2 regions of the Virgibacillus carmonensis genome follow, and region 2 is predicted to be linked to the other one. Evidence: riboswitches for the same ligand, from Rfam matches in the RefSeq annotation. Region 2 holds a riboswitch; the other holds the start of a gene.

Region 1 (15,283 bases), on a different contig from region 2:
CGTAAACGAGTAGATAATTCTGTAAAGGACATCCTCCCATCATTTGATAGTAGTTTAATAATACTGCGATCTAATTCATCAATTTTGTAGTTCATAGATTACCTACTTTCGATCATCTTTTATTTATTTAATGGATAAATAAGATACTTTTTAAAAGTTTTCATACTACTTTACAATATTCAAAAGATAATCTATTATTAAAAAAGGGAATTATGTTAAAGGCAATTATATAGTAAGTATTTTCAGAAATCAATGATTTTTTTAAAAATTTAGAGGAGGTTTTTAATTGCTCGCAATAAAGGGTACAAAAATCTATGACGGCAAAGGTAATATTTTGGAAAATCAGGTCTTGTTAGTTAAAGACGGGAAATTTTCATCTATTCAATCTACTGAAAATATCCCAGATGGGTACGAAGTAATTGATACGAAAGGCAAAGTTGTCACGCCGGGTTTAATTGATGTTCATACACATCTTGGCGTTTCTGAGGAAGGGGTCGGAAAAGAAGGCAGTGATTTTAATGAAACTAGCAATTCGGTCACACCAGAAGTACGTGCGATAGATGGCATTAATCCAATGGAAATTGGCTTTGAAGATGCTCGCAAAGCTGGCGTTACGACTGTTCAAATAATGCCGGGGAGCGCAAACGTCATTGGTGGGGAAATGTCTGTGTTGAAAACAGTAGGAAAAATTGTTGATGAAATGATAATAAAGTCTCCATCAGGAATGAAAGCAGCAACTGGGGAAAACCCCAAAAGATTTCATGGGGATAAAGGGAAAATGCCTGTCACAAGGATGGGTGTTGCTGCCAGACTACGAGAAAAACTAATAGAGGCTCAAAATTATTTAGACGGAGAAAAAGTGGAAAGAAAATTGGATTTAGAAAACCTGGCAAAAGTATTGAAGAAAGAAATTCCACTGCGGGTTCATGCCCACAGAGCAGATGATATTTTGACAGTGCTTCGCATCAAACGTGAATTTGATATCAATGTAACTATTGAACATTGTACAGAGGGACACCACATTGCTGACTATATTGCTAAGCATGACGTAAGAGTATCATGTGGTCCGACAATGTCTACACGCTCCAAGGTAGAACTGAAGGATAAAGGGTGGGCAACAGTAAAGAAACTCATCGATGCTGGGGTTTCATGTTCTATTACAACTGATCATCCTGTCGTTGGAATTGAATATTTAGTTACAAGTGCAATTCATGCTGTTAAAAACGGTTTAACAGAACAACAGGCACTACAGGCCATTACACTTGATGCTGCAAAACACCTGGGTGTAGAAAACCGAGTTGGATCAATCGAAATAGATAAAGATGCTGATTTTGTAATTTGGAGTGGCAATCCATTTGATCTTAGAAGTAAAGTTGAGAGAGTGTTTATTAATGGCGAGGAAGTCTGACTAAGAATTAGATCAAAAAACATGGTATTTTTGGGAAGATATGTTTGGTACCAATAAATCCAACTGATTAACCAACCAGTTGGATTTAGTAATAAAAATGATAGTTTTACACCCTTTGGCAAGTGTTAGTCATGGCTTTACTCTTTAATCTCCTGCTATTTTTATTTAAAGAGAACTGTCACTGTCGGATACTACTAACTAAACTGTTGCCATCGTCTCTTGACCATAAACGGGTTGACCATCTATAAAAGTAGCAACCACTTTTATATCCTTAATTTCTTTCGGGTCAACATTTGTTGGATCAGCTTCGAGAACCGTAAAATCGGCCTGCTTCCCAACTTCAATACTTCCCGACAAACCTTCATCAAAATTTAACTTTGCTCCATAAATGGTCATTGACTTTAGAGCAGTTTCCACGTCAATCCGCTGTTCTGGCCCTAAAACTTTTCCCTCTCTTGTTATACGATTAACCGCAGCCCAGACAGAAAATAATGGCGAAATTGGGGTTATTGGACAATCGGAGTGCAGCGTGAATAATAATTTTTGCTTTACCGCTTCGGCTAAAGGACTAATACGCCTTGCCCGATCTGGTCCTAAAAAGATCTGTTCATGTCTGTCTCCCCAATAATAAACATGATTAATAAAGAATGATCCAGCTACATCTAGTTCTTTCATTCTAGCCAAATCTCCTGGTGTTGCGGTCTGAACATGTTCAATTCTATGTCGATGATTAGTACGTGGGCTTTTCTTTAAAGCATAGCTATACGCATTAAGAATGGATTCGATGGCGCGATCACCATTTCCATGAGTGGTAATGCGAAAGCCACGATTATGCAAGTCAAGAACTTCTTCTTGAAATGGTTCTTGATCATGAATAAAGTCTCCATAGACATCAGGCGCATTATGATAGGGTTCTCTCAACGCCCCAGTTAGCCCTTGGATGGAACCATCCTGAAACATTTTAGCGCTATCTAGTTTAGCTAGTCCATTTGAGCGCTCTTTTATCTCTTCATTTAACTGATCATGAGAATAGTCACCAAAAACCTCGCCATGACGAAGAAGAAAGTGCATAATCATTAATTGAGTTCGCATTGGATTTATTCGTTGCTCCGCTGCTTTCAGATGCGCTTCAAGTTCTTCTAAACCAATAACGAGTCCAATTCCAGCATCAGAGTTCGTTGTAATACCCCGCGCGACATATTCTTCTGAAGCTTTCCCTAATTCAGTAACCATTTGTTCTACTGTCTTGTTTGGAATTTGATTAGAAATAGGATTCATCGCTCCTGGCTCATATAAAACACCATTAAGACGACCGGCATCATCACGCCCAAGATGCCCTCCTTGAGGATCAGATATCTTATCATGTAATCCCGCATACTTTAGCGCAAGTGAGTTGACTGCTGCCAAATGACCGGAAATATGTTTAATGATAACAGGATTGTTGGGGGAGACTTTATCTAAATCATATCGTGTTGGATGACGTTTTTCATATAGAAGTGTATCATCATACCCATAACCTTCTACCCATTCTCCATTAGGTGTTTCCTTTGCCTTTGAACCTATTAACTCTAATATATCTTTAATTGTTTTATTTGGAGGGGTACTACAATTTACTTGATCACGCGTGAGTGCATACATCAGTATATGGTTATGCGTATCAATAAATCCAGGTAACAATGTAGCACCCTGTAAATCAACTACATTAGTCTGTTCCGTAATTTTAATGATACCTTTTGGTGGCTCCGGACCATCCCAAACACCACATATTTTACCATTTGAAACAGCCACAGATCCTGCACGATTGTTTTGATTGTCTAATGCCAACACGTTAGCATTTTTAAATAATAAATCTATTTTCTTCATATAAATCCCCTTTTCCTTTTAGAATTATTAACCTCTCAAAGAAAGAATTGCTCTAAATTAGAACTCGCTTTATACAACGTTCGGTTTATCATTATTAGATGAATTGTTAGCTGGATCCTCAACTTTTTTCAAATCAAAATAATATGCAACAACTTCCTCATCAGACGAATGTTTTGTATTGAGGCTTACACCTACCAGAAGTAGGAAAGATACGATTAGTCCTGGAATAATCTCATGTATCCCAAACGGTCTTCCAATAAAGTTCCAAATCAAAGCAATGATTAATGAACCTATAACACTCGTAAGTACACCCTGTTTAGTAGCTTTTTTCCAAAACATAGCAGCCATAACAGGCATAACCAATGTCACTGCAGTTAAAGATAATGCATAAGTGTAGATTATAATGATATCTTTAATAAATAATGCAACGCCCAAACCTAAAACCGCCAATCCAACAACGGAAAGTCTGGAAGCTCTTAACACCTGCTTATCACTAGCATTTGGCGCAATCCATTTATGATAAATATCCTTAGACATATTTGTTGCCCCGCTCAGTAAAAAGGACGTGGCACCAGTTAATACAGCTGCAAAAAGCGAAACCATAAACAATCCACCTAAAGCCGGATGAAAAACAGCAGTTAAAAATTCTGTATATACTAAATCTGGACTTGTTCCAAGAGGCAAAGATTGTCTTGCTATAATCCCAATAAGAATGGCAACAAATCCGACCAAACCGGACATCAAAAATCCTATGGCCACACCCCTTACGGCTATCTTCTCAGTCTTGGCTGCTGCCATTCTTTGCCAAGATGTTTGCCATACTAGATAAAAGGGTCCGTAAATAACCATGAAATTAAGCATATCGGTCATATTTAAACTAGTAAAACTAAATAATTCTTTTGGAGTGTTTTCAATCACTACATTTATTCCTCCAACGTAATTCACTCCTACAATCAACATGACGATAAGTCCAGCAAGAATTAAGACAGATTGTACAGCATCTGTCCACGCAACACTTGGCAGCCCACCCATCAATGTAAATGCTACACAAACTACAAATCCGAGTAACATAGCTGAGTAAAGTGAAATATCGACAATAGAGGTTAAAATAGCCCCCATTCCTACAATTTGCATCCCAAAAGTTGGAGCCATGTATAGAATACCAATTACTAAGGCTGGAATAAGACCAGTTGCTTTTCCAAACCGGCGAACAAATAGATCTGGAATAGTGTACAATTTCAACTTACGAATTGTGGCTCCAAGTACTATTGCAAATATAATGGAAGTAATAACATAGGGTGAAGTTGCTGTAAACCATGAATTTCCCATTGTAAATCCTTTACCCGATCCACCAATAATAGCCGCAGAACCCAATGCGGTCGCAATGATACTTCCGCAAATAGGGAAAAAACCTAAACTAAAATCAGCCATGACAAAATCATCTGCGGTTTTTATTTTGCGTGAGTAGAATATCCCAACACCTGTAATACTAGCAATAAAAACTACTAACCATACAATATACCAAACCATATGTCTCACACCTTAATTTCTTATTTTAGAAAACTTGTCCCAAACCTTTGTTACTAAGCATAATCACTATCTAGGTAATAACTCAGAAAGATAACCATTTTCTTCTCTTTAATAGAAATAAGTTGAATGTGTAAAGACTTTAAGTTAATGAAGTGTCCTCCTTCCAAAGCTTTTTCAAACCGAAATTGTAAAAACGCTTCCATTTATTCGGATTTCTATTTACCCTCTTCGCCATATTAATAATAGTAATAAGACTATACAAAGGAAATTGAAAAGTCAATACTATGTGAATAATCAAATTATTATAAATGACAATAATAACTATTTAAATTTTTTATAGATAAATGGCTAAGTAATATAAATTCATACCCTGAATCCTTAACTAACTATATGTAAATGCCCTCGTATCAACTCTAGTTGGGGTTACTTACCTGTTTTAGTATATTAAAAAGAGCAGTTAGGGGTAAGCACCACCCCTAACTGCTCTTTTCAATGTTATCTTTCTGTTAATGGAATGTCATCATAATCATCAGCATTTATATCACGTACGTCACCCGTTGCGACACCGTTCAAAATTCCGTATAAACCCGTTTCAACTGCTTTTCTCAATTGTCCCATTTTCTTTTGACCATAGCTTTGAGTTTGACCAGTTACTTCGAAAAGTACTGCACCGCTGCCATTTAATGCAAAAGAGCCTAGGGCAGTTCCAGGTAAATCAAGATCTTGCGGGTAAAGTGAGATATTACCGAATGGCGAATTACCCATTTGTTGCAGCGCATTATAAGCAGCCACATTTAATTTTTTAGAAAAATCTACATTATACTGATCCTCGTACTCACTATATTCGTCACCTTCTTCTGTGCTTGGATCGGGAACAAATACACCGGATAATGATAATGTTACTGGATCATCGGTACCTTCAATCACATATTCTCCCTGGTGGTGAAGATCAATAAATACATCAACGGTTCCAAACTGTTCTGTTAAATCCTTATACACATCACGAACAGTTTGTGCTTCTGGTGTTATATACCAACCAGGCTCTGCTGAATTACCAGGAAAGTCCTGGGGTTGAGGAGTGTAATCTAAATCTGGATTAAAATCACGGTTGACGTCAAATCCAGGATTTGATTCATAGTCCCAATATCGGTTTTCGTATGTGTAATAATTCCACGATGGTTCAGCACTTTTTAATTGAGGGAATTCGTCAATAACCTCGTTCCATGACAGGTCGTTTCCCCGACGATTTAATTCCGTAGCATCTGGGTTGACCATTGGCATCACAACAATTGTTAACGATTCCCTAAGTTGTTTCATTTCTGGAGAGTCAGTTGAACCGATTTGTTTTAGCATGTTTAAAAGCGCTTTTGTTCCTACCTTCTCATTTCCATGAATTTCACTTTCGACTAGTACAACTTTGTCTCCTGTTCCAACAGTAGCCGTATAAATCTCACGACCCTGATTGGAATATCCTGCGACTTCAACAGCCACATTTCCTTTGCTTGTTTGTTCGACCTGCATAAGTTTTCTAGTAAGTTCGTCGTGGCTGATAAAACCAGATACGGACGGTTTTTTAGTGACAGAATGTTCTGCAGCATTTACTGCTGTACCTGCATACACGGGTGTTAGCATTCCTGCACTTAACAAGACCGTACTACAAAATAAGGCAACTTTACTCTTTTTCTTCATCGACAAATCCCTCCATAATTATTAAATTTATGCTACACTGTATCTATTCGTTTTCTGAATTGTTTTTACCTTCAAAGAATTAAAAGATGAACAGAACGGCTTATGCACAGCATTTGGCATAGTAGGTACTTTATCTTATTTGTACTACTTTTATCATGTCTACCAGTTCTTGATTAGCTAAAGACACCATTTTTAACGACATAAAAATTATTGATTTTACGAAATGTTTGATGCATTCTTTTAGATTAAGCATAATCATTATACATATAATTGCCGGAGGACATCATGAAGAAAATCTTGAAAATTGCAAGTGCTTTTATTGGAATCATTGTCGGTGCGGGATTCGCATCGGGACAAGAGGTTTTACAGTATTTTACAAGCTTCGGGCTTATTGGGACAGCAGGAGCTATTATTGCAACAGCGTTATTTGCCTATCTCGGAATGACGTTGACGAGGCTTGGGAGTCGTTTGCAGACCAGATCTCATAAAGATGCAGTTTATAGGATTAGCGGGCGTTACCTTGGAGTTATCGTGGATTATATCATCATCTTCACCCTTTTTGGTGTAGGGGTCGTCATGATTGCCGGGGCAGGTTCTATCCTTGACCAGCAGTTCGGATTACCTTCATTTGTGGGAATCATACTGATGACGGTTCTTGTCATTCTTACCATCATGATGAATGTCGATCGTGTGGTTGCGGTTATCGGGAGTATCACGCCCTTTCTTATCCTTGGTGTCATACTGGTTTCCATTTACAGTTTGGTAACAATGGATGCGTCGTTTGCAGAACTTAATCCAATTGCCAAAGAACAAGCCTCATCACTGCCGAATTGGTTCATCGCTGGAATCAACTATGTTTCCTTTAATATTGCAGTAGGTGCCTCCATGTCACTTGTCATGGGAGGAGCTGAACAGGATGAAAAGACAGCAAAAATTGGAGGACTTCTCGGAGGTCTTGGCCTTGGCATTCTTATACTATTAAGTCATCTTGCCATCTACTCAAATGTTGATGTCGTTGCGAACTTCGATATGCCGATGTTAAAAATTGTTGATGATATTTCTCCTGTACTTGGAATTATTTATTCCTTCATCCTGTTCGGTATGATTTTCAATACTGCAGTAAGCATGTTCTTTGCATTTGGAGCACGCTTCACAGAAATAGGAACAAGTAAGTTTAAAGTGTTCGTTAGTATAACAATGATTATTGCATTCGGCGCAAGCTTCGTTGGTTTCACAGAACTTGTTGCCTTATTCTATCCACTCATTGGCTACCTAGGCCTGTTTCTTATTGCTGCTCTCGTTTATGCATCATTAAAAATGCCAGCTGCAAAAAAACAAAGACAAAAAGAATCCTAGAGGAAAAATCAGAGGCTATCATTCGATGTGGGTGGAGCCATTCCATAAAAAATTACTGCTTGAAAAAAGAAGAAAGAAAGCTTATAATAAACCTCTGATTGACTGGGGCATTAACTCAGTTTGGAGAGTGGAGCATTAATCCACTGATACTTGTGTTTCCGGGGCTATGGTATAATGGGATTACACTTGAATGGCATTCAAGTAATCGGGGTTCAATTCCCCGTGGCTCCATACTAAGTGACGAACAATAGCTAAAAGAAAAGCCTTCCCTTTTTGTCCTAGACAGTAAGGGGAGGCTTTTCAATTCATTACATATACACGGATCCTATACTCCCCGTTTATTCCCCCATAAATAAGTATGGAGCTGCGGCAGAACACGAACATCCTTCAATACATGGCTTTCCATTACTAGATCAATTAGCTGTTCATAGTTACGCAGCATATGATCCAGTAACTTTTCATTATTCATTGTTTCTAGATCATCATTTCCAACCTGAAGGAACAATTCAACATCTGGATATCTTTGATGCATATTTACTGCGTAGGTCAAATCATTCTCATCAAAAATAACTACTTTTAAACTGAATGTTCCTTTTTGATCCTGACGTAAACGATCAATAATCTGATCAAGTCTTTCAAAATTTGTTTGCATTCCTGAACTTGGCGGCTTCGGTGAAAGCGTCAAATCATCAATGTCTATAAACCATGGCTGCCACTTACTCCCTTGAGTTTCAAGTGCTATGTTCATATCCTTTTCGTGTAATAGCTTAACAAGTTCACTTAAATGGGGCAGCAACCCGGGATTTCCACCCGATATGGTTACATGCCCAAAGCGATCACCGCCTTCTTCTGTTAACGCATTCCAAATTTCTTCCGTCTCCATCAGTTGAATCTTATTTTTTTCGGACCCATCCCACGTAAATTTAGAATCACACCAGGAACAGGAATAATCACAGCCGGCAGTTCGAATAAACATTGTCTTACGTCCAATTACCATTCCTTCTCCTTGGATGGTCGGGCCAAATATCTCGAGAACAGGGATCTTCATTATTTATCCCCCTTTCTCGGGCGATAAACACAATAACTTGTCGGTGTTTCCCGTAAATATACCTGTACACACAACGGCTTATTTTGTAACGTATTTAAATGTTCCTGGATAATTTCATACATCGTACGTGCGATAACCTCAGTCGTTGGGAAAAATTCCGGCTGCTCATCAGAAAAAGCCGGATCCTCGTTTAAAATCCCATGGTCAAAACGCCGTTCGATTAGCTCTTTTACTATCTTAAAGTTTACCAAAAATCCAGTAGACCCAAGTTCATCTCCAGCAATTGTAATGTTTGCAAAATACGTGTGTCCGTGTGTTTTCCTGCATTTTCCAGCATCCGCGTGGGCAATATAGTGTGCTGCCGCAAAGTGAAAGTCTTTGTTTATTTCAAAAGAATAATCGTGGAGTGCAGTGGGATAAATTTGCTGCATCATACCACTTCACCCTTTTTCTTATTTTCATAGTTCTCAAGACCTCTTAGCCTTAGAATACATGCTGGACAATCCCCGCATCCACTACCTTTCACACCGTTATAACAAGTTAGTGTATGTGTTTTTACAAACTCAAAAGCATTAAGTTGGTCACTTAGCTCCCATACCTGCGACTTATCCAGCCACATCAAAGGGGTATGAATGACAAACGTATCGTCCATGGATAAATTTAATGTAACATTTAATGATTTCATGAAGCCATCCCGGCAATCTGGATAACCACTGTAGTCAGCTTCACCCACTCCTGTAATCAAGTGTTTTGCACCAATCTGTTTTGCTAGCACACCTGCAAAAGATAGAAACAATAAATTTCTGCCTGGTACAAAAGTTGACGGCAATTCACCCTCATCCTCCGTAATCGCAATATCATCTCTCGTCAATGCATTCGGCGCTAATTGATTCAATAAAGACATATCAAGTTCATGGTGAGGCACACCAAGCGTCTGGCAGATCTCTTTTGCGCAATCCAGTTCAGCTATATGCCGCTGACCGTATTGAAACGTGACAGCTTCCACCTCTTCAAATTGTTCCAATGCCCAGAACAGACAAGTAGTACTATCCTGTCCGCCGCTGAATACAACAACCGCTTTTTTATTCATTTTCATTTCCCCTCTCTCTTAGCAAAAAAAGAAGAGATTCATTCTATTTCCATCAAAAAAACAACACCAAAGAGAATGTTGTTGACTCCTTAGTTTTTTATCGAGGGATGGAATTGCGAACCTCTCCTGCAGAAATGCAGATTTCTTTTTTTGATCATAGTTTGACTCTAACATATAATTTCATTTTATGTTGGGTGAATTTTCACCGCTAATGAACCTTGATTTATCAGTACGAGTTATTTCTTATAATCCCAAAGCACTTTCCATTCCCCTTCAACCATTGTTGCATAGACATCCTGTACAATATCAAAATTTCCATATTTCCCTTTAAATACCTGTGTTGCAGTTACCCTATAAACAAGTGGAATCGGTTCTGCACCCTTTTCAATTCTCCAGTTCCTTACTTCCACTGCTTCCGTAAGTGAATAGGAGAAAGTGGTGACACCAAGGTGGTTCATGAACACATGGGCGCGATCCTGTAAGTAATGCCCTTTGGCGAACTTTTCCTTCATTAATGGGTGGAACATCGCCCACGAATCAGAAAATGCTCCGTCTTGTTCATATGTATAAAATGCATCAACCACTTCCACGGCTTGTTCTTCTGGAGGTTTGCTGAAAAAAAAGAGATAGTAAATGGTTATAGCAGCAGTCACCACGGTAAATAACAGTACAATTAGCGTCGTGCCTCGACTGTTTCTCTTCATTTACTATCAGCTCCCTTTTTATAGCAGTCACTGCTATGTTTATTCAATACTTGGGACAAATAGTCTAATCAATAATTACCAAACCCGAATCATCGTCTGTACATAAAGTTGTACGATAATATAAAATACAATAGCGTACTTTAAGTTAAACTTTATTCCGTTCTTAAATAGGCTTAATCCATTGGAAGCACTTAATACAATGACTGGCATGATCACTGGTGACAAAAGAATGGAAATGACACTGCCTGAAGTTATCGTTAGCACAATCAATTCTGGGGGGTATGGAAGTGAAATATTTTCTAATAACCCTGCAACCAAAACCATCACGGTTAATGGACCTAACCCCAAAAATCCAAGAAAAATAACGATAAACGGAAGCAAATACAAAAAGTTTATGAACGGTAAAACCTCTTGTGTGTATTGTATGCCGCCTATAACAGCTATTCCAAACCCAGATTGGTTTAACCCATAAATCAGTACGCCTGCTGACAGTAAAATACATAGCTGATACGACTGCTTTACCATATCCTTGGCAAAGTATAACCTTGATTCTTCAACTAATTTTTTCGGTCTTTTTTTCACTGAATAATAAACACAAGTCCAAATAACCACTACAATAGGAATAGTCATCATAAGGTCGACAGAATAGACTGCATGCAGTAAAAATATGGTTCCGAATAACGTAACAAACATTAACAAGAATTCAACCACTTTCTTTTTTATCTCTTCCTTATTGGAATAACTACGAAGAACTGTATCAATTTCAGTTTGTAACGCAGCTGTTAAATCAATTCCATATCTTTTTTCCTGAAAGTAAGAGAATATGACTGCTACAACAGATCCTAATATGGCCATCCCAAACCCTTGCAAAACGGCTATCCACAAAGAGGCTTGCAATGTGTCCACTGCAAAAATAAAACTAGGGATACTGATAACCCACATAGTTGACAAGGCAAATGCACGTAATAGCGCAGTGCCTTTAAAGTTTTCCCACGCTTCACCTTTTTGATTTTTCAATATGACAGTGATAAATTGATACATCATTGGTATAGACCCAAAAAGTAAAAAGTAAGAAATCACTTGGGTAAAGGAAACAATCCCAAAATAAAATTTACGGCTTGAATTGATTCCTTTGTGGGCAAACGCCATAATTTCCTCAATATAAGGTTCTTCCCTCAAAACCCACCCAATCATCGGAACAATAATTAATAATCCAATGATACTCCGCATTTGAAGAAAGCCATTGTATAAGCCATCTATCATAGATCCTTCAGAAAAAATCAAAACCGTTACACTGGTGAGAAATAGAAAAAGTGGTAATTTGAATTGCTTAACAGTTAACCTTATTCCCGCAAACAATAGCGTCAGCAACCCGCTAATGGAAAGAAGATACAGCAAAATTTCCACCTCATAAAAATAGGTGAAAAAGTGCAAAAGTGCATAGAAGGAAATGGACACTTTCAATCCCCAGATAGTAAAACGCTCCATACACAAAAACTCCTCATAACTTTATAATACGATTAGAATATCAGAATAAGATTACCGAAAATTGGTGGCTTTTACAATAGAATTGTTTCAAAGAAGTACTCATACCTTCCTCATTTTTTGACAAACTAAAGATTACTACCTATATGAAAGGAGAATCATTAATGGAGGAAAAAAAGAAATCAACAGACACAAGGAAACCAGAAATTGAAAGGGAGCATATTCCCGAGATTGAACACAAAACATCCCATCCACAAGACGAAGAAGTTAATCTCCAGAATGTCAACTTTGCACCAGGGGAAAACACCTATTTAACTAATACTAGACAGGATCAACCAAATGAATAGGAAGCAAAATAAACAAGAAAAGGATCAAGCAACAAATAAAAAAGATCATGCGTTTTCCGAAGAATTATCAGATGGCGGAATAAGAGATGAAATTATTAGAAAACAATCCCCGAGAAGCTAAAAAGGTGGATGACAAGAATAATGGAGACACCTTGTAAATTTTGGTCCGATATCCTATATTTTTATGATAATAAAATTTATTCTACTTCTATAATCTTAAACAGTAGTAGGTTAGGTGGCGTCTTTTTTGAAAAAGTTACAAATAACTATTTTTCTGTAACCTAAATACACCAAAAACAGAGTAACGGCTAAATGCCGTTACTCTGTTTTATAATATTTAACTAAACATATTTATACTAGTGATAATTATTGGCATTGCAAAAACATCTATTAAGAATGCTCCAACAATGGGTACAATTAGAAATGCTTTACGAGATGGACCGTATTTATTTACAATAGCATCCATATTGGCAATCGCGTTAGGTGTTGCACCTAGGCCATGGCCAGTGAATCCGCCTACCATTACTGCAGCATCATAATCTTTGCCTAACATCCTAAATAAAACAAAAATACCAAATAATGCAATGAATAGTACTTGGACAAAGATAATAATTAGTAATGGAAAAGCAAGATTAGCAACCTCCCATAATTTAATGCTCATTAGCGCCATTGATAGGAATATTCCCAGTGTTATGTCCCCTATAATGCTAATACTTTTCATTTGAATAATACTGCTATCATATTTGTCAATAATATTTCTTACTATTACCGCAACAAACATTGCACTTACATAACTAGGTATCGCAAACCCAGTTGTACTAGTAAATAACTCACCTAAAAACGACCCTACTGCCATACATAATGTTATAATAAATACCTGAATCATAAATGTTTTTGATGTTAAATTAGAAGTTGAAGCTTGAATATTTGCCAGTGGTGAACTATCATCTTCAACGTCAGTTTCTGTCGGTTTTAAATTATATTTAGTAATCAAATGCTTTACAATCGGACCACCGATTAATCCACCAGCTACAAGTCCAACTGTGGCTGCAGCTAATCCTATTGATAATGCTGATTCAACTCCAAGTCCTTCAATAGTGGTTCCGAATGCCGTAGCTGCCCCATGGCCGCCTTCCATTGATGTTGCCCCAACCATTACACCGATTAACGGATCAAGATTTAATATCTTTGCAAAAGAAATTCCAATTACACTCTGTACTAATGCTAAAAAACCGCAAGAAAGCCAGTATATAACTAGTAGCTTTCCACCTAACTTAATTAATCCAAAGCTAGCCCCAAGTCCAACAGTTGTAAAGAATGTCAACATAAATAGTCCTTGTAAAGAGGTATCTAAACTTATTTCTAGTAGTTGGAACCCTTTTAATATAGTAGCAATAATTGCAAATAAAAGCCCTCCAACAACTGGTGCTGGTATACAAAATCTATCTAGAAAATGGATCCTTTTATTTAAGTAACTACCAATCATAAAAACTGCTACTGCAATAAATATGGTGGTTAATTGATTTATTTCCAAACTCATATTATTTCCTCCCCGTTGTTAAACATTAGATCCCCTAAAATATTTCATAACCACTGCAATTAAGTGTGCAGCTAATTTTGTTGTCTTATTACCTTCATCCAATAATGGATTAACTTCAGATACATCAAAACTTACAATGTTTGACCTTGAAACAATGTAGCGTAATAAATTTCTAACCACTTTTGATTCCAATCCAAAGACAGATGTTGCACTAACCCCTGGCGCTTCAGATGCAATAATAGAATCTGTACATAATGTCAACATAATATAATCATGCTTATCGGAAAATTCATCTATAGTTTGGAATGTATGTTGATAATTGTCAGAGGTAATATCTTCTTCAAGTATATAGGTGCAATTAAGTTTGCTTGCCTTTTCAAACAAAGCCTTTGTATTCCCAAACTCTTGTATTCCTAGACATAAATATCCAGCATCAGTATCCTGCTCAAGTATTTGTCTAAACATTGTTCCAGAAGAAGGGACACAATCGTCTCTCATATCAAAATGTGCATCAATATTTATAATACCTAATGATTGCTCATGCCCAATATACTCCCTTACCCCTAAATAATGACCATATAATGTTTCATGACCTCCACCAATAATAATTGGTATATTGGAATGGTTAAGTATTTTTGTAATATGGACCCCTAATTCCTCCTGGGCATCTTCCATCTTGCCATTTTCACATACAACATTTCCAACGTCTATTATGTTAGCATTATCGCCTATATTATAGGGTAAGTTTGATAATAACTTTCTGATTTCACTTGGAGCCGAAGAAGCACCAACTCTTCCTTTGTTTCGTCTAACACCCTCATCACATTCAAAACCAATAACACCAAAAGCGCTTTCATTTTTTGTTAATTCATCTATACCTTTAAACTTAACAACTTGATGAAAACGAAAACTGTTTAAGTCATCTTCATAATCAACTCTTCCAGTCCATAATTGTTTATCGGGGAAGTTATAGATAGTAACACCTCACTTTTATAGTTTATAAATTCAGAAAATAATAGCTTTCCATTTCATTATAATTAAGATAATATATAATTACTAATACATATTTTTTATATTTCTATAGTTTTTAACTATAAATAAGGTGTGATTCTAATGGAAATACGTCATTTACGTTACTTTATAACCGTTGTAGAACAGGAGACATATACTAACGCCGCTTCAATGTTACACATATCCCAACCCTCACTAAGTACAACCATTAA
Region 2 (15,283 bases):
TCAGCGACAGTTGTGATAAGGTGGTTCCCCTTTTCTTTGTGTGCATCTATGAGTGAAGTCAATGCCAGAATAGTTGAGTCAGATCCGCCACTCGTGAAAAAAATTCCTTCTGAAGAGCAATCTAACAGTTCTGCTAGTTCTTCGCGGCAGGTTTCTAGTAACTGTGAGGCGCTTGACCCGAAATCATGCATACTAGTGGGATTTCCAAAAAAGGACCTGGAAACCTGGTTGAAAATATCTAAGGATTCCTCAGAAATAGGGGTTGTAGCGGCATAATCTAAATAAATCATAGAAACACTCCTCATTAAAAAATAAAAAACTCTTGTCAATAGTGTAATCTTGTGTAAATATAGGTGTCAAGACATATAAATATACACATAACGAATGAGGCGATAAAACATGGCTTTTGATGACGTTATTATAATTGGAAGCGGAATTGCAGCGTTAGCAGCAGCCGAAAGGTTAGCAATGGATAGAGATGTGATTATATTCACAAAGTCTACTAAAACAGTTAGTAATTCTTATCATGCACAGGGTGGAATTGCGGCGGCCGTTCATCCTGATGATCACTGGGAAGATCACTTTCAAGACACGATGGTTGCTGGATGTCAGCATAGTGATTTAGTAAATCTTCAAATGCTCATTCAAAATGGTCCCCCTCATCTATATGAATTAGCTGAAAAGGGATTGAAATTTGATCTGAATGATGATGGCGAATGGAATTTAGGTAGAGAAGGTGGTCATTTAAAAAGAAGGATTCTACATGCTGGTGGGGACGTAACTGGAAAAGCACTGATGACATTTATGCTTCAGCAAATAAAGCATAAGGTTACGATCATTGAAGATACAATGGCAGTTGATTTGATTGTCCAGGATCAGCGGTGCACGGGGGTAACGACAAAGAATACTTCTGGGGAAATTGTTAATTATTTTGCAGGTTCAACTATTCTCGCTACTGGTGGTTGTGGGGATCTATATGCTTATACATCAAACGATTCAACCGTGACTGGGGACGGAATTGCGATGGCATATCGTGCAGGTGCTAAGTTAACAGATATGGAATTCGTCCAGTTTCATCCAACCTTACTTTTTGATGGCAAAAAGACGCTAGGACTTGTTTCAGAGGCAGTAAGAGGGGAAGGTGCCTTTTTAGTAAATAGTGATGGGCGGTTAATTATGGAAGGCGTTCATAACCTGAAGGATTTAGCGCCAAGAGATATAGTTGCACGAGCAATTTTCAATGAACTTGATGCGGGAAAAAGCGTTTTCCTTAATATAACTAATGTGAAAAATTTTTCTTACCGGTTTCCAAGTATATTTAAACTGTGTATGGAAAGTGGGATTGATTTGAATGGAAACCTTTTACCTGTCACGCCCGGTGCTCATTTTATGATGGGCGGGGTCAAGGCAACCCATACTGGACAAACATCGGTCGATGGCTTCTATGCAGTTGGGGAAGTTGCATGTACTGGTGTTCATGGGGCAAACAGGGTCGCAAGTAACTCTTTGTTAGAGGGTATTGTATTTGGAAACATGACTGCAGACGCCATATTATCCAAAAAGTATAAAGAGAATGGGCAAAATCCCTATTCTGTAAAAAATAGATTAATAGATGTAATTCTTCCAACAAAAGAAATGATAAAAAGAAGAATGACGCGTGATGTTGGCATAGTACGAAATGAACAAGGGTTAAAAAGAATGATGGATTGGATTGCCCAATTTAATTTTTCACCATGTGAGTTGGGTAGTTTATCAGTAGAAAGAATTGAGATTGTAAATATGCTAACGACTGCTGAACTTATTACAACCGCTGCATTGGAACGAATGGAAAGTAGAGGGGCTCACTATCGGTCAGACTATCCTACTTCAAGTGGTATAGAAACAAGGCAGGAAGTAATGCACCAGAAAGAAATTAAGCTGAGCGAGGAGGTTGGAAGATGAACCAATTAAAATTACGTTCGCTTCTGCAATCCTTCTTAGTAGAAGATATTGGAGACCGTGATCTCACAAGTAGTGCAATTTTCCCACCCGATGAACTTGGAAGAGGCGTATTTCTTGCAAAGGCAGATGGCATTATTTCCGGATTGCAACTTATTCACGAGGCGTATCAACTGTTAGATAGTAGCGTTACAATCGAATGTTTTTACCGGGACGGGGATCTAGTCAAAAGCGGCGATACCATTGCTGAAGTACATGGTCGAATCGTCTCAATACTTGGTGGAGAACGAGTAATCCTAAACCTTGTCCAGCGAATGAGTGGCATTGCTAGCATGACAAGGCAATCTGTGATAGCGCTAAATGATGCTGCTATTAACATTTGTGATACACGAAAAACAACCCCGGGCCTACGTATGCTAGAAAAGTATGCAGTCGTGACAGGCGGTGGCAAAAACCATCGTTTCGGACTTTATGATGGCGTCATGATAAAGGATAATCATATCTCGTTTTGCGGATCGATAACGAAGGCGGTCGCAGCCGTTCGTCAAAATTGTGGCCATATGGTTAAGGTTGAGGTCGAAACGGAATCAAAGAAAGAGGTTCTAGAGGCAGTTCGAGCTGGAGCGGATGTAATTATGTTTGATAACCGGAAACCAAGTGAAGTACGGGAATTTGCAACCCTTGTTCCAAAGCATATCATGACAGAGGCGTCTGGTGGGATAACGCTTGCAAATATAGCTGGATATGCGGACACTGGAGTTGATTTTATATCACTAGGTTTTCTCACACATTCCGTAACATCATTAGATATTAGCTTGTTAGTTCGATAGGAGGAAAAACATGAGTTTATTAGATATGATTCAGAATAGCGGTGGACAGATGCTTCCAGATCATTATAAGTCATTATCGGTTGAAAAGATGGAGACGCGTGTTTGGGAGATAAAGAAAAAACTAGGGAGTAAAGTGTTTATCCCTGGTCACCATTATCAAAAGGATGAAGTCATTCAATTCGCAGATGTTACAGGTGACTCCTTGCAACTAGCACAAGTTTCGGCCACTAATTCTATGGCTGAATATATCGTGTTTTGTGGTGTTCATTTTATGGCAGAAACAGCGGATATTTTAACGGGTGATGAACAGAAAGTGATCCTGCCAGATATGCGTGCAGGATGCTCGATGGCTGACATGGCAAACATTAATCAAACAGAACGTGGCTGGACAGAAATGCAGCAGACCTTTGGTGATACGATTATTCCGTTAACCTATGTGAATTCTACTGCAGCTATCAAAAGCTTTGTAGGAAAAAATGGTGGGGCAACGGTGACATCTTCAAATGCTAAGAAAATGCTGGAATGGGCATTTACACAAAAAGAACGTATTTTGTTTTTACCCGATCAGCATTTAGGCCGTAATACTGCTTATGATCTTGGGATTCCATTGGATCAAATGGCGGTTTGGGATCCAATATTGGAACGCTTTGAGTATGATGGTGATTTAAGTCGGGTTCGAGTTATTTTATGGAAAGGACATTGCTCGGTTCATGAAAACTTTACGGTGGATAATATTGAAGATATTCGGGCCAGGGATCCAGAAGTGTCTATTATTGTACATCCAGAGTGTAGGCGTGAAGTGGTTGCGTTATCTGATTATGCAGGATCCACAAAGTATATTATTGATAAGATTAGCAATGCTGAGGTGGGGACAAAATGGGCAGTTGGAACGGAAATGAATCTCGTAAACCGTCTAACGAAGCAGCATGCTAATAAGGAAGTATTTTCATTGAACCCGCAAATGTGCCCATGTTTAACGATGAACCGAATTGATCTGCCCCACCTGTTATGGATAATGGAGACCATTGAGAAAGGGAAAATAAGGAACCAAATTAAAGTAGAAGAAACCATTGCCAAATGGGCAGAAGTAGCACTGGAAAGGATGTTAGAAAGAGTGTAATAATTCACTTCGGGTGGTGCACTGACACCACCTGAAGTTGTTAGCCTAGCCTATAAAGGTTGCCAGTTCATAGTTGAATTTATCCATCTCACAGTAAAAAAGACCATGTCCGCTGTTCATAAAGGGAATGAGCTCTGATCCGTTTATTCCATTGTGCATTGCTTGTGCTAATGTAAAGGGACAGATTTCATCGTGTATTCCATGAAAAATACCGGTTGGAACTCGGATCATGGCCATATCGTGCCATAATTCTTCGTCTCGAAGCGAGACTGCAGTCTTTGCTGTCGCATTGCCAGAAGCTTCAAGAGCTAAGCTTTGGACCCAATCGTTGAAGCTATCCGTTATTGGTTGGTAGAAAAACATTTTCCCGAATTCTTTTATCATTTCAGGCCTATCCGTGTATGTTTGTTCAATTAATTTGTTCACATCATCTTTTGTAAGATCTGTAAGTCCATATGGATGACCAGGGCGTTTGGTGAAAACTGGTGCCGCAGCCGCTAGTAGTGCAAGTTTACATACTTTATAGCTCATATGCCGAGCCATGTATCGTATCGCAATTGCTCCTCCCATCGAGTGTCCTGCAAGCGTGACATTATCTACCCTCAAATTTTCCAGAATAATTCTTATATCATCTGCCAAACGATCGTATGAGTAGCCTGACCAGGGCTTATCCGATTTACCGAACCCACGTAAGTCGATGCCGATGCAACGGTAACCCAATTTTGGGAGTTGATTAAATTGGTATTCAAATATTTTATTGCTTTGTGGCCATCCATGTATAAAAAGTATTGGCTTACCGTCTCTTGGGCCAACATCATTCACATAAATATCAACATTCCGTTCAACTGTAATATAATATACCATGATAAAACCTCCACATTTAACCTTTATTTCTATCGTATGCGGAAGAAATTAGGTAAGTGCCCGACTTTTGCCTAATACCACAAGAATAGGTCAAATTCACCTTAACGTATCATCCATAAAAAGGTACCATTATTAATAGGTAGATCAATCTTGGAGGTGTGAGTGTGACACAAAAAATTGCGGTTGCTTTTTTGCATGGGGCAGGAACACCAGATGTAGATTTTGCGGAAGAAATGATACAGAAAATCAGAGAAGGATTCGCTGGAAAGTTAGGCATTAATGATGCAGATGCGAGCAAGGAAATTGTTTTTGAAGCGGTATTTTGGTCATCGGTTTTTGAGAAGGAAGAAAAGAAACTATTAAAACGCCTGCAAAAAAATACGGATTTAGACTACCTGCTGCTACGTCGCTTTGTTGTGGAATTTTTGGCAGATGCTGTCGCATACCAACCAACAAAGCAAGGGAGCCAAAATTATGATCGTGTGAATGCCTTCTTAGCAGAATCGATTCGAAACTTGAAGCAGAAAGCTGGGCAATACGCACCACTGTGCATTGTGAGCCATAGTTTAGGTTCGGTGGTCGCGAGTAACTATTTCTATGACTTGCAATTTAAACAGGAAAATATTGGACCGAAGACAAGGAAGATTAAGTCTGACACACCCATCGAAAAAGCCCAGACGTTAGCACTATTCTATACAATGGGTAGCCCGCTAGCATTATGGTCGATGCGATATCCTGACTTTGGTATGCCGATTCACGTGCCCTCTCCTGGTTTAGATAAAATTTACGCTCATGTGCAGGGTGAATGGATAAACTTTTATGACAAAGATGATGCATTGTCATTTCCATTAAAAGGATTAAACGATTATTACGAAGCCGCCATAACGAAGGATGTCGAGGTGAATGCTGGTGGATGGATAACTAGCTGGACGCCGCTTTCACATAGTAAATACAACACGGACACGGAGGTCATTGGCCCAATTGTAGAAGGACTAGTCCGAACGTGGAGAGAAGTGAATGGGAAAACTGGTAAAAATACCTAGCACCACCTGGAGTTTTTCAAAAAATAAAGTTGACATCTTTTCTTTTCGTTTATATAATAAGTCGAGTGTAATGGAGATTATCATATCCGTTAAATTACGGGAGAGGTTCTTAGCTATTAACCCTCTATAAAAAACTAAGGACAGATGATGTTATTTCAAAACCATGTGCCCTAGGCCATGGTTTTTTTTACGCTTAAACGAATAGACGAGGAGGTACATATATGAAAGGAAGAAAAGACGCGGACTTAACAGATTTAACGCTTTTAGGCAGTCAGGGAACAACTTATCAATTTGACTACACACCAGAGGTTTTGGAAGCATTTGAGAATAAACACCCAAAAAGAGATTACTTTGTAAAACTTAATTGCCCTGAATTCACAACATTATGTCCAAAAACGGGACAGCCGGATTTTGGTGCAGTTTATATCAGCTATATACCTGATATAAAAATGGTGGAAAGCAAGTCTTTAAAGCTCTATTTGTTTAGTTTCAGAAATCATGGTGATTTTCATGAAGACAGTATGAACATTATCATGAATGATTTAATAGAACTGATGGATCCGCGTTATATTGAAGTATGGGGTAAATTCACACCACGGGGTGGCATTTCCATTGACCCTTATTGTAATTATGGAAAGTCAGGCACTAAGTTTGAGCAAATGGCAGAACACCGAATGTTGAATCATGATCTCTATCCTGAGAAGATAGACAATCGTTAGTTACCACTATTTCTTATGAGGGTTGCTTTGATCCTTCCTGACACAAAAAGGAAGAGGATCTTATGTTTGTTTATCTAAATGCATTGTTTGTTGGACTTTTACTTATTTCCAATATTTTAGGAGTCAAATTATTCAGTATCGGAGAATTTATATTACCAGCAGCGGTAGTTGTCTATGTGGCAACCTATTTAGTTACAGATGTTATTGGGGAAGTATATGGAGCAGATGCTGCAAGAAAAACCGTTCATGCTGGTTTTTTTACACAAGTCGTTGCGTTGGTATTTATCTATATCGCGATTCAGCTTCCGGCCGCACCCATTTTCGAGTCACAATCTGAGTTTGAAACCATTTTGGGCGGTAGTTTTAGAGTGATAGTGGCAAGTCTTATTTCGTACATTGCTAGTCAAAACTTAGATGTCACCATTTTCCATCGGTTGAAGGCGAAACATGGTGACAGGAAACTTTGGTTGCGGAACAATCTATCAACGATGACAAGTCAGCTGGTCGATACTACTCTATTTATCACAATTGCATTTTGGGGAATTGTCCCTACAAATATTTTGTTAGGTATGATAGCCACGCAATATGTTTTTAAACTTTGTATTGCCATAGTCGATACTCCTTTTGCCTATTTGTTGGTTAAAATGGCTAAACGGCCTGAAAAAAGTATGTAAGTCCAACCAATAAAGTACAACGTTATACTAACGTAACGTTGTACTTTTAATTTTATATTTCTTTCGGCAATACAATCCGTTTATACATCTGTACAGTTAACCAATAATAGATTCCATAGATTACGATGAAAAAACTGATTGGAAGCCAGATTTTGGTGTACGGTTCGACCAAAATAAACGAAAACATTTGCATACCTACTAATACGTGTACTAATCCAACCAAAGCCGGGAACAAGAATATAAGGAATAACTCCTTATAAATAGACCTGACTAAAAGAGATTTGCGCACACCAATTTTTCGTAGCATACTGTATCGATGGGTATCTGCTGTAGCGCTTGATAAGAGCTTAAACATGAGCACACTTGCCATCATCATGAGAAAGGCAACTCCAAGGAAAAACCCCATAAAAATTGTGCCACTAGCAATGCTTTTGAAAACGAGATAATTCGCTAGTTTACTCCCTGAACCTTGCAACTCATCCTGCATTCCCGCTAGTTTTTGTTGACGCTTTTCTATTTCTTTTATTTGCGGGATAGCATCTGTAAAATCCTCAACACGTACATTTAAGACCTTTGTTTCATCCATCGATAACTTTTGATAGTTTTCTTGATTATAAATAAAAATGGCACGCTCGCCGAACATCTGATAATTCGCTCGTAGCTCCGTTAATAATGCTGTTGCCCAGGGTTCAGGAATTGAATTTATTCCTTTAAGTCCACCAAGAACGTATTTTTCTTTTGGAATCGGGGTTGATATCCGCTTTGCCTCAGGTAATTCCATTGATTTTGAGTTAAACTGTTTGATTAAAGGCGGGTGCTCTACTAAATCCTTCTTCAGGAAATATACACTCCCATCATCGATTTTGTAATGATAGGCTTTTTCCTCCACAGTTTCCATTTCACTTACTAGTTTCATATCTGTTTCCGTTGGCTGGTGAATCGCTACGTCACTTGCATGGAACATCGACGCCTGAAGTTCGACATTATTGTAAAAAGATAGCCCTGCAGCCATGGCGCCAAGTCCAAGTGCTACAAGCATCGCTACGGTACCAAGGACCTTTGTTAACGCGTTAATTCGAAACCGTAATTGTGCAAATGTGAAGGAGTTAATCCCTTTTTCATTTAGCCGCCGAATTACTTTTAGTTTCTTCATTAGAAAAGGTAGTAGTGAAATGAACATCAAATAAGTTCCAATTGTAATGGTGATTGCTGCTAAAATTACCCCAAATTGCATGAGCTTGTCTATATTAATCATGGCATAATAGCCGACGCCGATAAGAATGATGGCAAAGATCACACCAATAATCGTCAAGCCACCTTTTACTTTTACGCTATCGTGTTTCTGGCCCGCATGAAGTAGATCTAACACAGATTTTCTAGCTATCTTCACTGCGTTTACAATCGATGTCAAGAGGAATAATGCTACATAAAAAATTACCGTTGTAACAATAGATGATAGATAAAAGGCTTGAAATCTTTCTCCTGAAAAGTCTAATTGGTTCATGATTAATGTTGCAATACCCTGTGCTAGACCAATCCCAATGACTAATCCAATGATCAAAGAAATAATTCCGATAAAAAAGGTTTCAAAAAACATGAGTTGTGTCACTTTATGCTTTTTGGCACCAAGTGTCATGTACATTCCCATTTCTTTTTGTCGCATCGAAAGCATAAATGAGGTGGCATAAAATATATAAAATAGTGTAATGGCAGCTAAAATAAAGCTTCCTACGTGAAAAATAAACATAATGGAAGCGATCATTGAGTTTGCTTCAAGAAATGCCTCGTTTTGTGCAAGTGTCTCAAACATATAAAAAATTGAAATGGAAATCGTTAGTCCAAACAACAGGACTAAATAGTCTTTAAACATTTTTTGCATACTGGCAAATGATAATTTTAGTAACATGTGATAATCTCCTTTCTATTCTATATCATGTGGGGAAGCGAATTCAGCAAGTACGTGAAGAATCTCCTGATGAAATTCATTTCTATTTCCAGCACGTCTAATTTCTTTATATAACGATCCATCCTGAATGAATAAAATACGCTCACAATAGCTTGCACTAAGTGGGTCATGGGTAACTAACATAATAGAGACATCATGGTTTGTATTTAAATGCACCATTGCTTTCATTAAGTCTTTGGCATTTTTCGAATCAAGTGCTCCAGTTGGTTCATCCGCCAAAATAATGGCAGGTTCATGCACCAATGCTCGAGCTGCGGCTGCCCGTTGCTTTTGTCCACCCGAAACGGTAATTGGATATTTATCCAAAATAGTTTGGATGCCTAGTTTTTCTGCTACCTTCATTACACTTGGTTTAATCTTTTTCGACTTAACGCCTTGCAGTGATAATGGAAGAGCAATATTTTCATAGATGGTGAGGTTTTCGAGTAAATTGAAGTCTTGAAAAATAAAACCTAATTGTTCGGAACGAAAGTCTGCGAGCTGTGCTTGTTTCATGGTAGTAATGCCAGTTCCAGCTATTTCAATTGTACCGCCTGTTGGTTTATCTAGTGTGGAAACAACATTTAAGAGTGTAGTTTTACCAGCACCCGAAGGCCCCATAATTCCTACAAATTCTCCTGCTTGTATATCAAATGAAACACCGTTTAATGCGTGAAACTGGTTTTCACTTTTCTTGCCGAACGTTTTACGAACGTTTTTTACGTTTACAACTGTGTTACTCATTTTTATTACCTCCTGTAAATTGATCTATTGCCAGTTTATCTATCTTGAGGGAAGTTTCCTATGTGTTTTCCTTACGAGAAGCTTACAGTTTTGTAAGGTATAGACACTGATGTTGCTAAATGAACAGGGGTGTGTACATATACCTATTTTAGCAATAATAATATAAATAGATTGACAGCGTTTTCAATTTACGATAAATTATATGTACAAGTTAATTTTCGTGGCCTGAGATTAGGAGACCCACACTTACAATGGTGCTTTCGTATGTAAAGTGCACTATTTGAGTGTGGGTCTTTTTATTTTAGGATTTACTTGTAGTAGCAAATGGGGAAACATATACTTAAAAGGAGTGCTAGTATGTCAGAGTCCGAGTTTTTAGCCGAATTAATTGGTACAATGATACTTATTATCTTTGGTGCTGGTGTTGTTGGTGGCGTAGTTTTAAAGAAATCGAAAGCGGAAGATTCTGGTTGGATCGTTATTACGATTGGGTGGGGTCTTGCTGTCACAATGGGTGTTTATGCAGTTGGTAGTTTTACAGGTGCACATATTAATCCTGCTGTAACGTTAGGCTTTGCGGCAGCTGGTGAGTTCCCTTGGTCCAAAGTGCCAATGTATATTAGTGCGCAAATCATTGGCGCCATTATTGGTGCTGGTATTGTCTTTTTAAATTATTTGCCACATTGGAAGGAAACAAAAGATCAAGCAGCAAAGCTAGGTGTGTTTGCTACAGACCCTGCTATCAGGAGTCCTTTTTCAAACTTAGTTAGTGAAATCATCGGTACATTTGTTCTTGTAATGGGGCTTATGTTTATCGGTGCGAATGAATTTACAGAGGGTTTAAATCCAATTATTGTTGGTGCATTGATCATCGCAATTGGAATGTCGCTGGGTGGAACAACTGGTTACGCGATTAATCCTGCGCGTGACCTGGGTCCGAGGATTGCGCATGCGATTCTTCCAATCCCAGGTAAAGGTGGATCAGATTGGAAGTACGCTTGGATTCCTGTAGTAGGGCCAATTCTTGGTGGTATATATGGTGCGTTGTTTTATAAGGCAATATTTATTGCTGAGTATTCTGTAGCATTCTGGTTATTAAGTGTCGTAATGGCAGTAATAGTAGTTGGTGCTGCAAGCTCTGAGCTTAAGAAGAAGGAAACAGTTGCTGATCAATTTGAAGAAAAAATAAGTTAAGGGAGAGGTTACGATGAGTAATCAATTTATTTTATCATTAGATCAAGGTACAACTAGTTCACGTGCAATTTTATTTAATCATGATGGGGAAATCGTTGAAACAGCGCAAAAGGAATTTGAGCAATTTTTTCCAAAGCCAGGCTGGGTCGAACACGATGCCAACGAAATATGGACATCTGTCCTTGCATGTATCGCGGAAGTATTGCGCAAAGCTGATATAGAACCAGACCAAATTGCTGGCATTGGTATTACCAATCAGCGTGAAACTACGGTTGTATGGGATAAACATACCGGAAAACCAATATACAAGGCGATTGTGTGGCAATCACGTCAAACTGAAGATATTTGTAAGAAACTTCGGGAGCAGGGTTATAATGATTTATTTAGAGAAAAAACAGGTCTGTTACTTGATCCGTATTTTTCAGGTACAAAAGTAAAATGGATACTTGATAACGTAGAAGGCGCTAGAGAAAAAGCCGATAATGGAGATTTATTATTTGGAACGATGGACACATGGCTTGTTCATAAGCTAACTGGTGGAAAAAAACATATTACAGAGTACTCGAATGCGTCTCGAACGCTGATGTTTAATATTTACGATCTAAAATGGGATGATGAATTGCTCGACATCTTAACGGTTCCAAAAAGTATGTTGCCAGAAGTACGTCAATCTTCCGAAGTATACGGCGAAACGGTAGATTATCATTTCTTTGGCCACGCGGTTCCGATTTCGGGTATAGCTGGAGATCAACAGGCAGCATTGTTTGGTCAAGCTTGTTTTGAGAAAGGTATGGCAAAAAACACGTATGGTACAGGCGGCTTCATGTTAATGAATACAGGCGAAAAAGGTGTAGCATCTGATAATGGTTTGTTGACCACATTGGCTTGGGGTGTTGATGGCAAAGTAGAGTATGCACTGGAAGGTAGTATTTTTGTATCCGGTTCAGCAATTCAATGGCTTCGTGATGGGTTAAGGATTATTAAAAACACGCCAGAAAGCGAAGATTATGCGTTGAAGGTGAAATCGACAGATGGTGTATATGTGGTACCTGCTTTTGTTGGACTAGGTACACCATACTGGGATAGTGATGCACGTGGTGCGGTCTTTGGATTAACCCGTGGAACAACGAAGGAACATTTTATTCGCGCAACGTTAGAATCGCTTGCTTATCAAACGAAAGATGTGCTGGATGCAATGATTGCGGATTCAGGTATTGATTTAAAAACATTGCGAGTTGATGGGGGAGCAGTTAAAAATAACTTCCTTATGCAATTCCAGAGTGATATTCTTGGAGTTCCAGTTGAACGTCCCGTTGTACAAGAAACAACGGCGCTCGGTGCAGCGTACTTAGCAGGACTTGCTGTTGGGTACTGGGAAAGTAAAGAAGAAATCGCTTCACAGTGGAAAAATGACCGTACGTTTACAAATGAATTAGATGAGGGAAAAAGTAATGAACTTTATGAAGGATGGAAAAAGGCGGTTGAAGCAACTAGAGTTTTTAAGTAAACCCTATTATCATTCACTACAAAAAAAAACTGGGCTAATTTGGCCCAGTTTTTGTTAAAATTCTTTGTTAAAACCTTCTTCATCTAAAAACTGTGTGGCCTGTTTATAGGAATGAAAAGATCCATCAAGATTTTGTCCTGCGTATACGTTCCACAATCCGTCTTCATAGACAAGTAATAAAGTCTGTTCATTCGCATTTAACCAGTGCTCCTCATCCGGAATTTCCTCAGCATTTGCTTCCGGTGAAAGGGACTTGATAGCTTGTTGGATAACGTCAATCAATTCACTTTCCGAGTAATCACGGACATTGGTCATCCCTTTATTATCTGTTTCAAAATTGCCTACATTTTTAGTATATACAAAACCGTTGCCATTTGGATGTAAGTGTTGAACGACGATTTTTTTATCCAAAGCGCTCTCTTCGTAATGAAAATTTACCCGTCCCATTGATATATCTTTTCGTTCCAGTTCGGGAAAATTGTTAATGATAGATAGTTTTTCTTCAAAAGTTAGCATAATTCCTCCGTTTACCATTGATTTGACTTGTAGTTAGTATAGCCTTATATCTCGGTTTCATAAAATGGAGACGATCGTTTACGATCAACTCTCGGCCGAGGACGAGCGACTTTTTTACGATTACGATCAACTCTCAGTCGGAGACGATCAACTTCCTTACGATTACGATCAACTTTATTCCACTAATCCAAGCGTTTTTAATCCGTTATAAATTCCTGAATTGGATACGGTTGTTGTACGTTTTTTTGCATAGGCAAACAAGTCTGGGTGGGCGTTACCCATGGCAAAACCCTCCCCGACGGTTTGAAGCATTTCTTTGTCATTCATGCCATCACCGAATGCAATCGCATCTTCTTTTCTACGGCCCAACTTTTTAAGGACAGTTTTGATTGCTTCACCTTTGTTGACGTTTTTTCGAATGACATCAAAGCAATTATTAATTCCGCCGACATTCACTGGTGATAGATACAAATTTTCATCTATGGAATAAAGGGCAAGATCATCATCGTCGATATTAATCAATGTCATACTTAAAATGTCATTTTTTATATCTGGCGTTATTTGATCATTTTCCTTTAGAAGAAATGCATTAATAAATGCCTTTGTAGCGCGTGAATCAGGTGCTGAGTAATAATTCTTTTCGCTTGTATAGACGACAATTTCATGGTCGTGTTTGTCAGCTGTCTCCAGGAAATGTTCAACGGTACTGGTATCCATCGGTTCATCTACTACTGTTTCATTTTGATAGATCGCAAATGCACCGTTATATCCAATAAAAGAATCAATCGATAGTTCTTCAGCCAAATCGTAAATTTCATGGAGTGGGCGCCCTGTGGAAAGAAAGACTTCCATACCCTGTTTTTTAACTTGTTCGATTGCATTTTTTGTAGAGTCCATAACAGTATGATCAGGTCGCAAAATAGTCCCATCTATATCTAAAAATAGTGTGTTGTATGTCATTGTTGATCTCCTTACCTTTTTTATTATCTTGTAATAGTACCATAATAGTCCACTTTTATCTAAAATGTGGATATATTGGTTGTATTATCATTAGAAAGATATGTGAGATGGTGTTGCATTTTTCTTCCTTTACAAACCACTAATCAGAGGCTATTATTAGTAGCAATTATCAGAATTGGGGAGTGAGAGATTTGCATAGGTTTGAACAGTCTGAGGCATTGAAACGTTTGCCAGAGCAATTTTTTGCGAAGCTTGTAAAAAAAGTGCAGCAACTGCAAAACGAGGGACACGACGTGATTAACTTGGGGCAGGGAAATCCAGATTTACCTTCACCCGATCATATTGTTGAGTCATTACAAAATGCTGCAGAAGATCCAATCAATCATAAATATTCACCGTTTCAGGGTTTCGGGTATGCTAAACAAGCGATGGCTGACTTTTACAAAAGGGAATATGGGGTTGAGGTCGATCCAGAAACGGAGGTGGCCATCATGTTTGGGGCTAAATCCGGCCTTGTTGAGCTGAGCCAATGCCTGCTAAATCCAGGTGATACGGCATTGTTACCTGATCCAGGTTACCCGGATTATATGTCAGGTATTGCACTTGCAGATGCAAAAACGGAAATGATGCCATTACTTGAGGATCATAATTTTTTACCTGATTATGGCCAGATTCGAGATGACGCATTGGACAGAGCGAAATTAATGTTTTTAAATTATCCAAATAACCCGACGTCAGCGACTGCTACAAAGGAATTCTTCGATGAAACTGTTGAGGTTGCAAAAAAACATGGTATCTGTGTGTTGCATGACTTTGCGTATGGTGCGATTGGGTTTGATGGGCAGAAGCCACAAAGTTTCTTGCAGTCAGAAGGGGCAAAGGACATTGGAATCGAGATGTACACCTTATCGAAAACATATAATATGGCTGGCTGGCGTGTTGCGTTTGCCGTTGGGAATAAGTCAGTAATTGAAAGCATAAATTTAATCCAGGATCATGTTCACGTTAGCTTGTTTGGTGGGATTCAACAAGCTGCAGCGACTGCACTGAACAGTGACCAGGAAGCGGTACAAAAATTAGTGTCGACATACGAAGAACGCCGAAATTGCTTTATCGAAAAGCTAAATGAAATCGGCTGGAAGGTTGAGGCGCCAAACGGAACATTTTTCGCTTGGTTACCAGTTCCAGAGGGCTATACCTCAGAAGAATTTGCAGACTTGCTACTAGAA

The links. Region 2 has a riboswitch for preQ1 ahead of queF (preQ(1) synthase). Riboswitches for the same ligand answer to the same signal wherever they lie in the genome.
Region 1: another riboswitch for preQ1. It lies ahead of queC (7-cyano-7-deazaguanine synthase QueC); the one in region 2 lies ahead of queF (preQ(1) synthase).

What each region holds. Positions count from the first base shown of each region.
Region 1 is NZ_JBYQFJ010000021.1:34,883-50,165, reverse strand. It holds gene AC3G7N_RS15205 (Lrp/AsnC family transcriptional regulator) at 1-95, opposite strand, end outside; gene AC3G7N_RS15200 (amidohydrolase) at 287-1,408, shown strand; gene AC3G7N_RS15195 (amidohydrolase) at 1,607-3,271, opposite strand; gene AC3G7N_RS15190 (sodium:solute symporter family protein) at 3,341-4,801, opposite strand; gene AC3G7N_RS15185 (M14 family zinc carboxypeptidase) at 5,297-6,490, opposite strand; gene AC3G7N_RS15180 (YkvI family membrane protein) at 6,776-7,846, shown strand; tRNA gene AC3G7N_RS15175 (tRNA-Ala) at 8,007-8,077, shown strand; gene queE (7-carboxy-7-deazaguanine synthase QueE) at 8,172-8,894, opposite strand; gene AC3G7N_RS15165 (6-carboxytetrahydropterin synthase) at 8,894-9,328, opposite strand; gene queC (7-cyano-7-deazaguanine synthase QueC) at 9,325-9,990, opposite strand; PreQ1 riboswitch class I at 10,068-10,114, opposite strand; gene AC3G7N_RS15155 (hypothetical protein) at 10,221-10,688, opposite strand; gene AC3G7N_RS15150 (hypothetical protein) at 10,764-12,176, opposite strand; gene AC3G7N_RS15145 (hypothetical protein) at 12,338-12,520, shown strand; gene AC3G7N_RS15140 (hypothetical protein) at 12,513-12,641, shown strand; gene gltS (sodium/glutamate symporter) at 12,858-14,060, opposite strand; gene hutG (formimidoylglutamase) at 14,079-15,035, opposite strand; gene AC3G7N_RS15125 (LysR family transcriptional regulator) at 15,174-15,283, shown strand, end outside.
Region 2 is NZ_JBYQFJ010000002.1:222,552-237,834, reverse strand. It holds gene AC3G7N_RS02450 (IscS subfamily cysteine desulfurase) at 1-290, opposite strand, end outside; gene nadB (L-aspartate oxidase) at 400-1,941, shown strand; gene nadC (carboxylating nicotinate-nucleotide diphosphorylase) at 1,938-2,768, shown strand; gene nadA (quinolinate synthase NadA) at 2,779-3,888, shown strand; gene AC3G7N_RS02430 (alpha/beta fold hydrolase) at 3,934-4,752, opposite strand; gene AC3G7N_RS02425 (chemotaxis protein) at 4,917-5,795, shown strand; PreQ1 riboswitch class I at 5,892-5,939, shown strand; gene queF (preQ(1) synthase) at 6,017-6,514, shown strand; gene AC3G7N_RS02415 (queuosine precursor transporter) at 6,577-7,188, shown strand; gene AC3G7N_RS02410 (FtsX-like permease family protein) at 7,241-9,094, opposite strand; gene AC3G7N_RS02405 (ABC transporter ATP-binding protein) at 9,110-9,877, opposite strand; gene AC3G7N_RS02400 (MIP/aquaporin family protein) at 10,235-11,071, shown strand; gene glpK (glycerol kinase GlpK) at 11,085-12,578, shown strand; gene AC3G7N_RS02390 (hypothetical protein) at 12,633-13,094, opposite strand; gene AC3G7N_RS02385 (Cof-type HAD-IIB family hydrolase) at 13,269-14,054, opposite strand; gene AC3G7N_RS02380 (pyridoxal phosphate-dependent aminotransferase) at 14,246-15,283, shown strand, end outside.